DNA from 2 places in the Desulfitobacterium sp. LBE genome. Region 1 is predicted to be linked to the other one. Evidence: riboswitches for the same ligand, from Rfam matches in the RefSeq annotation. Region 1 holds a riboswitch; the other holds the start of a gene.
The links. A riboswitch is a leader RNA that binds a small molecule or an ion and turns the genes downstream of it on or off. The one in region 1 is predicted to bind lysine.
Positions count from the first base shown of each region.

Region 1 (7,614 bases):
ATAAGCGAACAACACACATCCCCAGCCCCGCTCCCAGATAGAGAAGGGCAGCCATCATGGTGGGGGAGATTTTCGTCAGCAGGAGTTTGGATACAGGAGAACTGATTCCGAAAAGCAAGGCGGCAAGGATGGCAAAGAAAATGGCCGAAGTCTTTTTTGATGTCAATGAAACACAACTCCTTCAAGCGATCACCTGTTCAGTATAATCTAATTATAGGCGGGGTGACCGAGACTTTTCAAGCCTTGAAGGACAGATACAAACCATGGCATAAAAGTCATGGATAATAAAAAAAGCACGAGTCCCTGGCGGGCGGCCCGTGCTTATCGGTAAAGCCGGATTCGGTTTAGTATTTAATAAATTTATCCCCGGGAACATTACAGATGGAACATTTTTCGGGGATGTATTTTTCGATGTTGCCGCAGACGGGACAGAGATAATAGAATACCTCTTCCGTTGAGTCTAAATTCTCCAAAGCCTCTTTATAGAGCTTGGCATGGACTTCTTCTGCTTTCATAGCAAAAGTAAAGGTGGTTACAGCAGCTTTATTGCCTTCTGCTTCGGCAACTTTAATAAAATCAGGGTACATGCTTTCAAACTCATAGGTTTCACCGGCGATGCCATCTTTCAGATTATCCACGGTGGAACCTACTTTACCGGCGAGCTCCAACTCTCTGTGGGCATGCAGGGTCTCAGCGTCAGCAGCTGCCTGAAAGAGTTTGGCGGCGTTGAGTTTACCCTCTTTTTCGGCCTTTTTGGCATAAGCCAGGTACTTCCGATTAGCTTGTGATTCACCGGCAAAGGCATCCATAAGATGCTTTAATGTTTTTTGTTCGCTCATTGTTGATCCTCCAATTCTTAATATAATTTAGAGAGTGCTTGATTTTCTCTAGTATAAACTAGATTCTACAATTTCATTAAATTTCCTCTAAAGAAATAGTTGATGAGTACATAATACAAAACCGGTTCGGGTTGACAAGCTGTCTAATGTTATTGTAGACTGAAGATAAATTCATAGTGAACCTCACTTTTCAGGTGAGGTAGAGGTGCGATATTTAACAGTCCTTTTTGGAGCATGAGCAGCGAGGAAAACAAGGAGAAGGAAATATCGCCGAAGCTTTTAATACGCTCGGTATTATGGGCTGGGTCTGCAGTGAACAACTGCAGAACTGTCTCAATAGACGTCCCGGTTTATTGAGTTGTGCTATCTCGGCGGGGGAAAAGAGGGGTTTAGGAGCAATATGACTTTTGCGGCCTGAGTACCAACTCAGGTCTCATTTATTTTTTACAATTTTTAATATTATGAAAAAGGTAAAGAGAAGAAGGAGAGGTTCCAATGAAAAGAAAATTATCAATAGTGATGGCAGGGTTGCTTTCTGTCATGCTGCTGGCCACAGGCTGCGGTTCAAGCAGCCAGGGAAATACTCAAACACCGGCAGCAGGGAATGAAGGGGGTACTTTTAAAGTCGGCTTAGAGGCAGGCTATGCACCCTTTAACTGGACGCAAATGAATGATGCCAACGGTGGAGTCAAAATTGATGGCGGTGCTGAATATGCCGGTGGCTACGATGTGGAGATTGCCAAGAAAATTGCCGCAGGATTAGGCAAAGAACTGGTCATTGTTAAAACCGAATGGGATGGTCTTGTTCCTGCTTTAACTTCCGGAAAAATCGACGCGATTATCGCCGGTATGTCCCCGACTGCAGAACGGAAAGAAACCATTGATTTCTCCGATATTTATTACCAGTCCGATCTGGTTATAGTGGTCAAGAGCGGCAGCAAATATGAAAACGCCACCTCTCTTAAAGACTTTAATGGGGCTAAAATTACGGCTCAGTTAAACACCTTCCACTATGGTGTTATTGACCAAATCCCAGGAGTTTCCAAACAAACCGCTATGGATAACTTCCCGGCGATGCGGGTAGCGGTACAGTCAGGCATGATCGACGGCTATGTTTCCGAGCGCCCAGAAGGGGTCAGCGCTCAAGCGGCCAACAGCGATTTCAAAATGGTTGAATTCACTGATGGATTCCAAACCGATCCTGAGGATACGGCCATTGCCGTAGGGGTGAAAAAGGGCAGCGAACTCACTGCTAAAATCAATGAGATCTTAAAAGGGATCCCTGAAGCAGAGCGTATCCAAATCATGGATAATGCGATTAAGAACCAACCGGCAGCTAACTAAGACGAATTAAAGGACATTTTGCTCCACAGGGAATAATGTTTTATAAAACCGGCTACATTCAATGCAGTCGGTTTTGTCCTGTTTTTTGAAAATGCCTCATCAACTATGGGGTTAGTGATATTTTTGTAAGGAGGAGAATGATGAGCTTAGATTGGATCATACGCATTTTGACCGAAAACTGGCCCATGTTTCTGCGCGGAGCAGGGTTCACCCTTTTAATCTCCATCATCGGTACCATCATTGGCTCTCTCATCGGACTTATTATCGGTGTTATACGCACTATCCCCATGCCGGAACGGGGGATTAAACGCATTTTGCTGAAAGTGGTCAATGCTCTTTTGGCAAGCTATATTGAGTTTTTCCGGGGAACCCCCATGATCGTTCAGGCTATGGTTATTTATTATGGGTCCGCCTTAGCTTTTAACATTCATATGAATCATATCTTTGCGGGAATTTTTATCGTTTCTATTAATACCGGGGCCTATATGGCCGAGATCGTCCGCGGCGGCATTATATCCATTGACAAAGGACAGTTTGAAGCGGCCCATGCCATCGGCATGAATCATATTCAGACCATGACCAATGTGGTATTGCCTCAGGTTATCCGCAATATTCTCCCGGCTACAGGGAATGAATTTGTAATCAATATTAAAGATACCTCTGTTCTCAATGTTATCTCCGTTACGGAACTGTATTTCCAAACCAAGTCCATCGCCGGGAACAACTTCCGCTACTTTGAAGCCTTCTTTGTGGCCTGTATCCTCTACTTCATCATGACCTTTACGGTAACGCGCATTCTTCGTTATATTGAAAGAAGGATGGATGGACCGGAAAGCTATATTATGAATCAAATGCAGGTGCAGACTGCCGAGAGTATGCTGCGCAGAACCAAGACCTGAGGGACAAGAGCCGATTGAGGAAGGAGGAACACACTTGGCAAAAGTCATTGAAGTTCAACATTTAAGCAAATCCTTTGGCTCTAATGAAGTCTTGAAGGATATTGATTTTTCCGTGCGCAAAGGAGAAGTGGTCTGTATCATCGGCTCATCCGGTTCCGGCAAATCCACCCTGCTGCGCTGCATTAACCTTTTGGAGAAACCCAGCGGCGGCCAGATCATCTATAAAGGGGAAAACATTCTCGATGATCAGCATGATGTCTATCAATACCGCCAAAAGCTGGGGATGGTCTTTCAGCAGTTCAATTTGTTCAATAACCATAATGTCCTGAACAATTGCATGGTAGGGCAAATCAAATTATTGAAGCGTTCCAAGGCCGAGGCTGAGGAAGTGGCTATGAAATACCTGAAAGTTGTAGGGATGGAGCAATACATCAATGCCAAGCCCAAGCAATTGTCGGGAGGGCAAAAACAACGGGTAGCCATTGCCCGGGCTCTGTCCATGGAACCGGATGTGATGCTCTTTGACGAGCCTACCTCCGCCCTGGACCCGGAGATGGTGGGAGAAGTGCTGAAGGTTATGAAAGAATTAGCTGAGTCGGGACTGACCATGTTGGTGGTTACCCATGAAATGGGCTTTGCCAAAGAGGTTTCCGATCGGGTGGTCTTTATGGATAAAGGGGTGATCGCCGAGGAGGGTCCTCCGGAGGAGATCTTTAATAACCCCACACAGGAGCGGACCCGGGAGTTCTTAAAACGGACCTTGACTCCCCAAGCTTAAGACTAGATATGAAAGCACCCTCAAGACTTTACTGCCAAAGCTTGAGGGTGTTTTTTGCCCTAACGGTGCTCCAGATCCTCCAGGGCTATTTTAAACTGGGTCTCATAGAGCAATTTATAGAGTCCGTCTTCTTTAAGCAGCTCCCAATGGGTCCCTTGTTGGACGATTTCCCCTTCTTGTAAGACGATAATGTCATCCACGGCCATAATTGTAGAGAGCCGATGGGCGATAATAACGCTGGTTCTGCCTTTAAGTATGGGTTCGATAGCTTCCTGGATCAGGGATTCGCTGAGGGAATCCAAAGAAGAGGTGGCTTCATCCATGATCAGCACTTTGGGGTTCTTGAGGAGAACCCGGGCGATGGCAAGGCGCTGCTTTTCACCGCCGGACAGTTTTAACCCCCGGTTGCCGACCAACGTGTCAAAACCGTCAGGCAGGGTACGGATAAAATCATAGATATTGGCTTCCCGACACACCCTGATCAAATCCTCTTCTTGGGCATGCTCATTGGCATAGTGGAGGTTCTCGCGAATGGTTCCGTTGAAGAGATAGGTGTCCTGAGCAACCATGCCGATATTTTGGCGCAGAAAGTTCAGGTCAAGGTCCCGAACATCCTGCCCATCCAGAAGGACCCTGCCACCGGTCACATCATATAAACGGGGGATGAGGTTGATCAAGGTGGTTTTTCCTGTACCTGAAGGTCCCACAATAGCCACGGATTTCCCTTTTTCGATGGTCAGATTGATATTCTTCAGGACGGGTTTTCCCTCATAATGAAAAGAAACCCGCTCAAAGACGATTGTTCCGGCACACTCCTTGGGGACAATAGCCTGGGGAGAGTTTTTAATTTCAACAGGGATATCAAAATACTCAAAGACTCTGGAAAAGAGAGCCAGGGAACGGATGATATCCACCTGAATGGTTAAAAGGACATTCACAGGAAGATAGAGACGTCCCAGCAAGGCGACGACCACGGTAATATCCCCTACAGTCAGGCCCGAGCCCATCTTGATCATGAGGAAGCCGCCGGCTAAGTAAATGATCATGGGGCCCATATTGGTGAAGGTATCAAAAATGACCCGGAACCAGCGGCCCACGAGAATTTCCCGGATGCTTAAACGGGTAATCTCCCGGTTGAACTTCTCAAATTTCGCATACTCTTTATTTTCGCGGGTAAATAATTTAACCAACAGCTGACCGCTGACGCTTAAGGTTTCATTAAACAGTTGATTGGAGGCATCTGTTTGCTCCTGCTTGGCCATGGTCAGGGACCAGCGGCGATTGCCCACTTGATTGGTGGGGAGAATGAACAAAGGGACGATAGTCATGCTGATCAAAGCCAGAAGCCAGTTCTTTTGGACAAGGGCCGCTAAGGTTGTCACGAGGATAATGGTATTGCTGACAAGTCTGGTCAAGGTGCCCACAATGACGGTTTGCACTCCGTTGATATCCGTGGTCATGCGGGTGATGATATCGCCTTGATGATTGTTCGTGAAAAAACGGTGAGACATTTGCTGTAAATGGTCATACATCTGATTTTTCATATCGTAGATGATATGCTGAGCGACCCAGGTGGTCAGGTAGTTCTCCAGGACATTAATCAGGTTGGCGATGATCAAAACGATAAAAGAAAGCAGGATCAACTGGACCAGAAGGGGGAAGTCTCTGCCGAGCAGCCCGTCGTCAATAATACGTCCGGACAATAAAGGGGGAAGGAGCCCAAGAAGAGATGAAAGAATGATCGCCGCGAATACCAGGGCGAGTCGCGGCCAGTAGGGCAGGAGGTAGCTTAAAATCCGCCGTAGAAAGGCTTTGGTGACCTTGGGCTTATTTTGTTTTTCTTCTTCAGTTAGCGGAGAGCGGGTGCTTCGCACCTGGGGCCTGCCATACCGCATGAAATCCTCCTCCTTGTGTAATTACCATTATAGGGTATTATTTTGTGGCTGTCACTTTGACTTAAAAGGGAATATTATAGAGCAGAGGGGAAAAACAGATTGAATATTGACGGATTGATGGTATAATATTGACGATATAAGGTTTCCATGGGGGAGTAGTCAGCATAGTTATGGCTATGTGGCAAGTCAACATAATGACCGCTTAGGTCTGGCTTGTCTTAAAAGACAAGACTCATGGGTAGTTCTTAAAGCTACCCGTGGGTCTTGTTTTAATTCCGGTGGATTTTTTAAGTAAAATTCGCGGCGATCCGGGGAACTATAAAATTAAGTTGAAGTAAGGAGTATGATAATGGGAAATCTGGAGTTATTCTTAATCGCTGTGGGGCTTTCTATGGATGCTTTCGCCGTGGCTATCAGCAAAGGTTTGTCCATGAGGCGGATGAGCTACAAGACAGCATTGATCACCGGGTTTTTTTTCGGGGGATTTCAGGCTTTAATGCCTCTGATCGGCTTTTTGCTGGGAACACGGTTTGAGTCTTATATTACGGCAATCGACCATTGGATTGCTTTTATTCTGCTTTCTCTCATTGGCCTGAACATGATTAAGGAATCCAGAGGCCCTTGTGAAATTATCGAAGATCGCTTTAATCTTAAGGACATGATCATTCTATCCTTAGCCACCAGCATTGACGCTCTGGCGGTTGGCATTACCTTTGCTTTTTTGCATGTGGATATCGTGCCTGCGGTGTTTATGATTGGGGTGATCACTTTCCTTTTTTCCTTCCTGGGGGTTAAGATCGGCAATGTTTTTGGAGAATGTTATAAGGCCAGAGCGGAGCTGGCCGGCGGGGTGATTCTGATTCTGATGGGGCTTAAGATCCTTTTGGAGCATCTGGGTTTCCTTGGTTAGTTGCTGTTTTTAAAGTATATTTAAGCTGAATAGGATAGAATCATTAGAAAAAGACTCTGGCCGATCCCATGGAAAAAGGGAGGGGTATGATGAGATTATTATTAGCAGAGGATGAACTGGAACTGGCCAATGCTTTAACAGCCATTCTCAAACACAACAATTATTCTGTGGATGCGGTAGATAATGGGGCTGATGCTCTGGATTGGGCTTTGGCCGGGAACTATGACGGCATCCTTCTGGATATCATGATGCCGAAGATGAATGGTCTGGAGGTTCTTGCCAAGCTGCGGGAAAAAGGAATTTCCACCCCAATCTTAATGCTCACAGCTAAAGGGGAGATCGAGGACCGGATTGAAGGTTTGGATCATGGGGCAGATGATTACCTGACCAAGCCTTTTGCCATGGGGGAACTTTTAGCGCGGATTCGGGCCATCACCCGGCGCAAGACGGAATTTGCCCCCAATCTTCTCACCGTAGGCAATTTGCAGCTGGATCGGGCAAACTATGAATTATCCGGTGAGAAAGGTTCCATACGGTTAGGCAACAAAGAGTATCAGATGATGGAGATGATGATGAGCAGCCCCAACCGGCTGATCTCCACGGAACAGTTTATGGAACGAATCTGGGGCTATGATGCGGAAGCGGAAATTAATGTGGTATGGGTCTATATATCCTATCTGCGCAAAAAACTGACTGCATTAGGATCCACTGTAACGATTAAAGCCTCCCGCGGTTTAGGGTATACCTTGGAGGACAGTCATGGTTAAAAATCTGCAAAAGCGCTTTATCGCCATTGCTATGCTTTCCTTATTGGTGGTCATGGTGGTTGTCCTCGGCTCCCTTAATCTGGTTAATGTCGGGCATGTTACGCAAAATGCCGATAATCTATTGGCAACCCTGGCCGAGAACGAGGGGCGGTTTCCTCCCTTAGGTCATGGGGAGCCGCCCC
Region 1 is NZ_VLKD01000001.1:1,077,301-1,084,914, reverse strand. Features, by position in the region: gene DESLBE_RS05325 (DMT family transporter) at 1-166, opposite strand, end outside; gene DESLBE_RS05320 (ferritin family protein) at 345-839, opposite strand; lysine riboswitch at 1,032-1,213, shown strand; gene DESLBE_RS05315 (transporter substrate-binding domain-containing protein) at 1,335-2,183, shown strand; gene DESLBE_RS05310 (amino acid ABC transporter permease) at 2,321-3,082, shown strand; gene DESLBE_RS05305 (amino acid ABC transporter ATP-binding protein) at 3,117-3,860, shown strand; gene DESLBE_RS05300 (ABC transporter ATP-binding protein) at 3,920-5,755, opposite strand; gene DESLBE_RS05295 (manganese efflux pump MntP family protein) at 6,099-6,665, shown strand; gene DESLBE_RS05290 (response regulator transcription factor) at 6,755-7,432, shown strand; gene DESLBE_RS05285 (HAMP domain-containing sensor histidine kinase) at 7,425-7,614, shown strand, end outside.

Region 2 (7,614 bases), 2.5 Mb from region 1:
GAAAAAGCCTGGATAAAATTAAAGTTTTTAGGGAATTAAAATAAAAACTATCGATTACTCCAGAGTTTTTGGCTATACTATTCATAGAGGAGGCGATGCTATGATCCTTAGACCGCTCTATATGAACACACTGAAAGAATACCGGGACGTTCCGCTTGTCAAGATACTTGCGGGAATTCGCCGTTGCGGCAAATCCACCATCCTGGCCATGTTGCGGGACGACCTTTTGAAAAACGGCGTCCCTGCAGACCATATCATCAGCATGCGCTATACATCGGAGGATTTTGATGACGGCCTGACCGATAAGCAGATGTATAACGATATAAAAGAACAAATGAATGACAAAGAGCGCTATTATCTTTTGCTTGATGAGGTGCAGGAGATAGCGGGGTGGGAAAAAGCCATCAACAGCCTGCTTGAAGATTTCCAGACGGACATCTATGTTACCGGCTCAAATTCAAAACTGATGTCAAGCGAAATATCCACCTATTTGACAGGCAGATATATCTCTATCCCGGTGTTTACCCTTTCCTTCGCCGAATATCTGGAATTCAAGAAAGAAAGCATGTTAGCGAAAAAAGATCTTTTGAACGAGTACTTGCGCCTGGGGGGCTTTCCGATTGTGGCTGCCGGCAGCTTTGATGAGTCCTCCGCCTATCAGATCGTGGAAGGCATCTACCATTCCGTGATCACATACGACATCACCAAACGGCACAACATCACGAACTTCGCTTTGTTCAGCCGTGTTGTAAACTATATCCTTGAGAATGTCGGCAAAACCTTTTCCGCAAATGCCATCGTCAAGTTCCTGAAAAGCGAGGGGCGTGCTCTATCCGTTGAAACCGTATATAACTATCTGCAGTGGCTGGAAAAAGCTTTTGTCATCTATCGCTGCCAGCGCTATGATTTGCAGGGCAAGTCTGTATTAAAAACCCAGGAAAAATTCTATCTTGCGGATACCTCCCTCAAATACTGCATCATGGGATTCAACCCGAAATCCATAGCCGCAATGCTGGAAAACATGGTTTACTTTGAACTGCAAAGAAGAGGCTACAAGGTCTATATCGGTAAAAACGCAACAAAAGAAGTGGATTTCGTTGCGGTGCGGCGGGATGAGCGCATTTATATCCAGGTGTGCCGCCGGCTGCCGGAGGAGTCGGACAGAGAGTTGGCAAATCTTCTCAAAATAAAGGATCATTATCCCAAGTATGTTGTCACACTGGACGAATTCGCCGCAGGCAATATCAATGGCGTAAAATTTGTTCACCTGGCGGATTTCCTGTTAAGTGACGAGTATTAAGCCCCCGCTAAAAAGCCTGTGCTCTTGCGTTATAAACGCCTGGAGCACAGGTCTTTTAAATTACCTTTTGGGTCAACTTAGGTTGAAATATTCAGTTAAAAGGGCTTAATCTTTAAATGTGGTAAAAAATAGCTTACTGCTTTTTATATTTGTTAATGCGTTAGAGTATAATGGATATAAGCCGGGGCACAGCCTCGGTCTTTGCTCTTTTTACAAAAGCAGAACCCGCGCCCCGCTTAAGAACTATAGCTCACTGAAATCCAAGGTGGCAAAATAATCCTCCAGTGTTTCCGCCCGGCGGATCAGCTTCACACTGCCATCAGCCTGCAGCAATAACTCAGCATGACGCAGCTTGCCATTGTAGTTGAAGCCCATGGCATGCCCGTGAGCACCGGTATCATGAATCACCAGAATATCCCCGATCTCGATTCTGGGCAGTTCCCGGTCCACGGCAAACTTATCGTTGTTCTCACATAAGCTTCCGGTCACATCATAGATGTGGTCCTCAGGCAGGTCTTCCTTACCCATGACGGTGATATGGTGATAGGCGCCGTAGATTCCCGGGCGCATCAGATCGGACATGCTGGCATCGACACCGATATAATTTTTATACGTATCCTTGCGATGAAGGACTTTGGTCACCAAATAGCCATAAGGTCCCGTTATCATGCGGCCGCATTCCAGGCAGATGCGCAGGGGATCTAAGCCTTTGGCGACGATCTTCTCTTCGTAAACTTTGCGGACACCTTCTCCGATAGTTTCCAGATTGACCGGCTCTTGTTCCGGACGGTAGGGGATGCCGATTCCGCCGCCAAAATTCACAAATTCCAGGCGGATTCCCAGTTTTTCTTTCAGCTCTATGGCCAGATCAAACATCATCTCTGCTGTCTCGATGAAGAAATCCGGGTTCAGTTCATTGGAGATGATCATAGTATGGAGTCCGAAACGCTTCACCCCTTTGTCACGAACGATCTCGTAAGCCTGGAATAACTGTTCCTTGGTCAAACCATATTTGGATTCTTCGGGGTTGCCGATAATGGCATTCCCCGCCCGCAGAGAACCGGGATTATAGCGGAAGGAGAGCACCTCCGGCAGGCCGGTATGCTTTTCCAGATAATCAATATGGGTAATATCATCTAAATTGATGATCGCCCATAAATCCTTTGCTTTTTGAAATTCCTCAGCAGGGGTATTGTTGGAGGTAAGCATAATGTTCTCCTCGGTGATCCCCGCTTTTTCCGCCAGGATCAGTTCCGCCAAAGAACTGCAGTCGGCCCCGAAATCCTCTTCCCCCAGGATCTTCAGAATATAGGGATTAGGAAGAGCTTTGACGGCAAAATACTCCTTAAACCCCGGCGCCCAGGCAAATGCTGCCTGCAGTCTTTGGGCGTTTTTGCGAATGGCTTCCTCATCATAAATATGAAAAGGGGTACCATAGTCCTCCATGATCTTCTGCAACTGCTCTTGATTAAAAGGTAAGTTTTTTACTGCCATATTCTGATCCTCCCCTATATACTATAGACTACCCACCGCTAGAGATTTTAAAGTTTGGTTGCAAAAAAACGGCTGCGAGTCCCCTCGCAACCGTTTTTTAAGGCAAAATCAGCTTAAGCCTCAAACTTCACGAGATAGCACTCCACCGGAGTCCCGGTGACAGTCTTACATTTTTTCAATGGAAGACCAGCTAAGACCCTTTGTCCTGGGCCTTTGCTTCGGCAGCGATTCCTTTCCTTATCCGTCCTAGCCTGACCCGCTCGGGATAATTACTCTTAATACACTGCGCCTCTATCATTCACTCTATGAATTATCTATACATTATGGAACAAGATGTTACCCTTGTCAATACATTGCTTCTGTATACATTGCCCTGCCTTTATTTTTTCTCATTCTGCAGATTTTCCATAACCCCCCGATTATGAAAAACATCCTCCACCTCTAAGGTAATCTGGCCGCCTTTGCTGCTGTCTTTGGGCTGCCCGCCATAATCCATGGCCTGTGAGCCGGACTCTTGGGTCTGACTGATCACACCTGCCGGCTCCCATAATTGGCGTTTCAGCTCTTTGCCGGTATTCTTCTGGTCGTTCATCCGGGATTCCTCCTTTTATCCTGACCAAATCATGGTCTTGCCTATTCTGTCTTTAGAGTACCCGGAATCAACCAAAATCATGTCAAAAAAACAGTCCCTTCAGCGGCTCAGTAAGGGAAGTCACGCCGATGATGAAAAGCAATCCATAGACCAGCTTCTTGAATTGAGCTTCGTTGATTTTCTTTCTAAAAGGCTGACCGGCCACATAGCCAAGGACAACCGCCAAAATCATACTGACAAGGGTGATGCCAAAGGGAAGGGTGAAGCTTTCTCGAAACACAAGAATTTTTAAAGCGCTGGTCATAGCGTATTGAAAAAAGAAAAAGGTAACGGTGGTTGCCTGGAAGACATCCTTGGTCAGATGCTTGATGAGCAACGCGACAATGGGGGGGCCGGGAATGGCCGCCAGGCCGTTGAGCAAACCTGAAGAAAAAGCAACCATGACAAATCCCTTGGAGGATGCATTGATATCCCCTTCCTCAGGAACTTTCTTCTCAAGGGCACTGCTTTTGAGCTGCACCCATTGATAGGCAACATAGCCGATAAGGATAATTCCCACCATCCCTTTTATGTACATTTCATTCATATACCCACTCAGGACAACACCCAGGGCCAATCCGGGAATCCCTATAAGCAAAAGCCGGAGGACTAAATCCCGGCGGACTAAGCGCCGCATTTGGAACCCCTGCACCGAGGAACCCATCATGGATAAAATCATTCCCGCCAAAAGAGCTTGTTGGCTGGGCAAAACAAAAAGGAGCAGAGGTACCGCCACCAGCCCGAACCCAAACCCTGTCAAAACCTGAATAAAGGTTGCAAAGAACGTAATTCCACTCATGGCGAGCCATAATTCCCATGATAACATCTCCACACAAACACCCTCTTTAATCTAAACTTAATCTATTTATGACCCTCTGCTTTATGAGTATTCCCTTTTCTTCTCTGAATCTTGACAGCATTCCCTGTATTTCCTATAGTGAGTTAAGAAGGAAAGGTGATTCTTATGGCTCAAAAAACCAACGCCGCCCGCATCCTCGATCAAGCCGGTATAGCCTATGAATTAATCCCCTATGAGGTGGATGAAGCGGATCTTTCCGCCACTACCGTCGCCCAAAAGGTAAACATGCCTCCTGAATTAATCTATAAAACCCTGGTAACCCGAGGAGATAAAACAGGCATTCTGATCGCCTGCATCCCTGCCCATTATGAGCTGAACCTTAAGGCCCTCGCCCAAGTGAGCGGCAACAAGAAAATGGAAGTGGTTCCTCTCAAAGAAGTTCAGCCCCTGACCGGTTATATACGGGGAGGGGTCTCTCCTTTAGGAACTAAAAAAAAATACCCCGTCTATTTTCAGGAAGATATGCTCCAGCACGAGAAAATTGCCGTAAGTGCCGGGACGCGAGGCTTGCAGATCCTTGCTCTGTCTCAGGACCTGCTCAGGATCACCCAGGGCAAGGTTGGGCCCATCGCTCATCCTGCCTGAATCATCATTAATCTTCTCCCCACACCCTGAACTCCCTCCTCTTTGTATGAAGACGGACAAGAGGTAAATACTAACCTTATGTCACTTTGAATTACCAGGGTAAAGGAGAGATTCTATGAGCTTCCGGATTCCTCAGTTCAATCCGCCTGATTTTGACGGTGAGCCTTTGGCAAGTGCTCCCAATGCCACCCTTGTCGAAGTCCTTCAGGATGGGGTAGCCCCCGACCATTTCCATGGTATGTCTATCTATCCCGAATACTTTAAAATCAACGGCCAATGGCTCCTTGCTTCCCAAAGCCGCATGGACGGTGTTCCCGTGCTCATGAAGAACGGCACGATGCAAATCATCGAATTCCGCAATCTGAAAAAAGGCCATAAAGTGGTGATCGGGCGGACGGAAGATGCCAGTGAAGGCATTTATGTCTATGCCGAAGGTTTTGCTTCCAAGGACAGCAATAGAGATATTTTTGCCTTTCGCTCCGGCCGTTCCCGGGAGACGGCCTATTCAAAGGATTATAACCATCTTTATGATCTGCTGCGTCACGAAAAAGACAACGGTTATGTGGTCTGGGTGCTGGGACCTGCCGTGGTTTTTGATTACGACTCCCGGGTGGCCCTGGCCGCCTTGATCGAAAAAGGCTATGTTCACGCCATTCTGGCCGGCAATGCCATGGCCACCCATGATCTTGAGGCCGGCATCCTGGGTACTGCTTTAGGGCAAAATATCTACACTCAGGAGTCTCAGCCCAACGGTCATTACAATCATTTGGATGTCATCAATATGGCCAGAAAAGCCGGGTCACTGGAAAAACTCATTGAAGCTCAGAACCTGAGTGAAGGTGTGGTCCCTGCCGCCTTAAAAAAGAACATCCCTTTGATCCTGGCGGGCTCTATCCGTGATGACGGTCCCCTGCCCTCTGTATGGGCCAATGTCTACGCAGCTCAGGATGAAATGCGCCGGCAAACCAAACAGGCCACCACCCTCATCTGCCTGGCCACTCAGCTCCATACCATCGCTGCCGGCAATATGACACCTGCTTATACCCAGAGGGATGGGCAGCTGCGTCCTGTCTACATCTATGCTGTGGATGTGGCGGAGTTCACCTTAAATAAGCTGAGAGATCGGGGGTCTCTCGAAGTCACCACCATCGTGGCCAATGTCCAGGACTTTCTCGTCAATGTCAATAATAATCTTAATGAATAACAACCCTATGCGAATGAAGCCAATTGCATAAGTTAAAACAGAAAAAGGCCCCTGGCCTAGAGGAGGAAAAAAGCATGAAAGTGAAGATTATCCAATCCCTTCGTCAGGAAGGGCTGGAGCAGAAAATGAATGCCTTCTTTCAAGAGCATGAAGGGAACATCGAAATCATTGAAATCCAATGGAAAGCTTTTTTAGAGCATTATGTAATGATCCTCTATAACGAGAAAAAATAGTCACGAATAAACCATCGTGACTATTTTTATACACTAATTATATAACGAAAGAGCTTTTTAAGGAAACAATTAAATTCAACACTAAGCTTTCCGGGGTGGTATAGTTCGGATCTACATTAAAGTAGCCGTGACGGGGAAACTGGAATTTATCCTGGGGTTTGGCCTCTTTCATATAAGGTTCCACAAACCCTTGCCTTATTTCCAGAGAATTGGGATTGATATAATCATCCTGAATTAACGGCTCATAGAGGCGAAACTCTGCCGGCACTGCCTGAGTGGCTTCCACCCAATGAATCGTCCCCTTGACCTTGCGGCCGGTAAATCCTGTGCCGCTTTTTGTTTCCGGATCATAGGTGCAACGAATCTCGATGATCTTGCCCTCATCATCCTTGATGACCTCTTCACACTTAATAAAGTAGGCATCCATCAAACGAACTTCATTGCCCGGGTAAAGGCGGTGGTACTTCGGCGGCGGGACCTCCATGAAATCTTCCTGCTCGATGTAAATCTCCCTGGAAAAAGGAATCTTGCGTTTCCCCATCTCAGGGTTCTCTTTATTGTGATCGGCATCCAGCCTTTCCACTTGGCCTTCCGGGTAATTGGTAATGACCACCTTCAAGGGACGGATGACCGCCATGGGCCGGGACACTTTGAGCTTCAGATCTTCCCGAATAAAGTGCTCCAGCATTTTGGAATCCACCACACTGTCCGCTCTGGCCACACCAATGGCTTGGGCAAAATTGCGGATGGCTTCAGGGGTATACCCCCGGCGGCGCAGCCCGGAGATGGTGGGCATTCTGGGATCATCCCAACCGTCCACCACTTTTTCGTCCACCAGCTGCTTCAGCTTGCGCTTGCTCATCACCGTATTGGTCATATTTAAGCGGGCAAATTCATATTGATGTGGGACATGTTCCATCTCACATTCCCGAACGACCCAATCATAGAGGGGACGGTGATCTTCAAATTCTAAAGTACAGATAGAGTGAGTTATCCCTTCGATAGCATCCTCTAAAGGATGGGCATAATCATACATGGGGTAGATGCACCATGTGTCCCCTGTATTATGGTGGGTGGCATGGGCAATCCGATAAAGGACAGGATCCCGCATATTGATGTTAGGTGAGCCCATATCGATCTTAGCCCGGAGAACCTTTTCTCCGTCCTTAAATTCACCTTGACGCATTCTCTCAAAGAGCTCCAGGTTCTCGGCCACGCTGCGGTTGCGGTAAGGGCTTTCCTTACCGGCCTCAGTCAGGGTGCCGCGGCTTTTTCTAATCTCCTCAGCGGATAAATCACAAACATACG
Region 2 is NZ_VLKD01000001.1:3,596,733-3,604,346, reverse strand. Features, by position in the region: gene DESLBE_RS17160 (ATP-binding protein) at 101-1,300, shown strand; gene lysA (diaminopimelate decarboxylase) at 1,544-2,794, opposite strand; lysine riboswitch at 2,922-3,096, opposite strand; gene DESLBE_RS17150 (hypothetical protein) at 3,174-3,386, opposite strand; gene DESLBE_RS17145 (sulfite exporter TauE/SafE family protein) at 3,469-4,257, opposite strand; gene ybaK (Cys-tRNA(Pro) deacylase) at 4,390-4,869, shown strand; gene DESLBE_RS17135 (hypothetical protein) at 4,985-6,073, shown strand; gene DESLBE_RS26620 (hypothetical protein) at 6,148-6,306, shown strand; gene DESLBE_RS17130 (glutamine--tRNA ligase/YqeY domain fusion protein) at 6,344-7,614, opposite strand, start outside.
Region 2: linked by a shared signal. The riboswitch ahead of lysA (diaminopimelate decarboxylase) and the one ahead of DESLBE_RS05315 (transporter substrate-binding domain-containing protein) in region 1 are both predicted to bind lysine.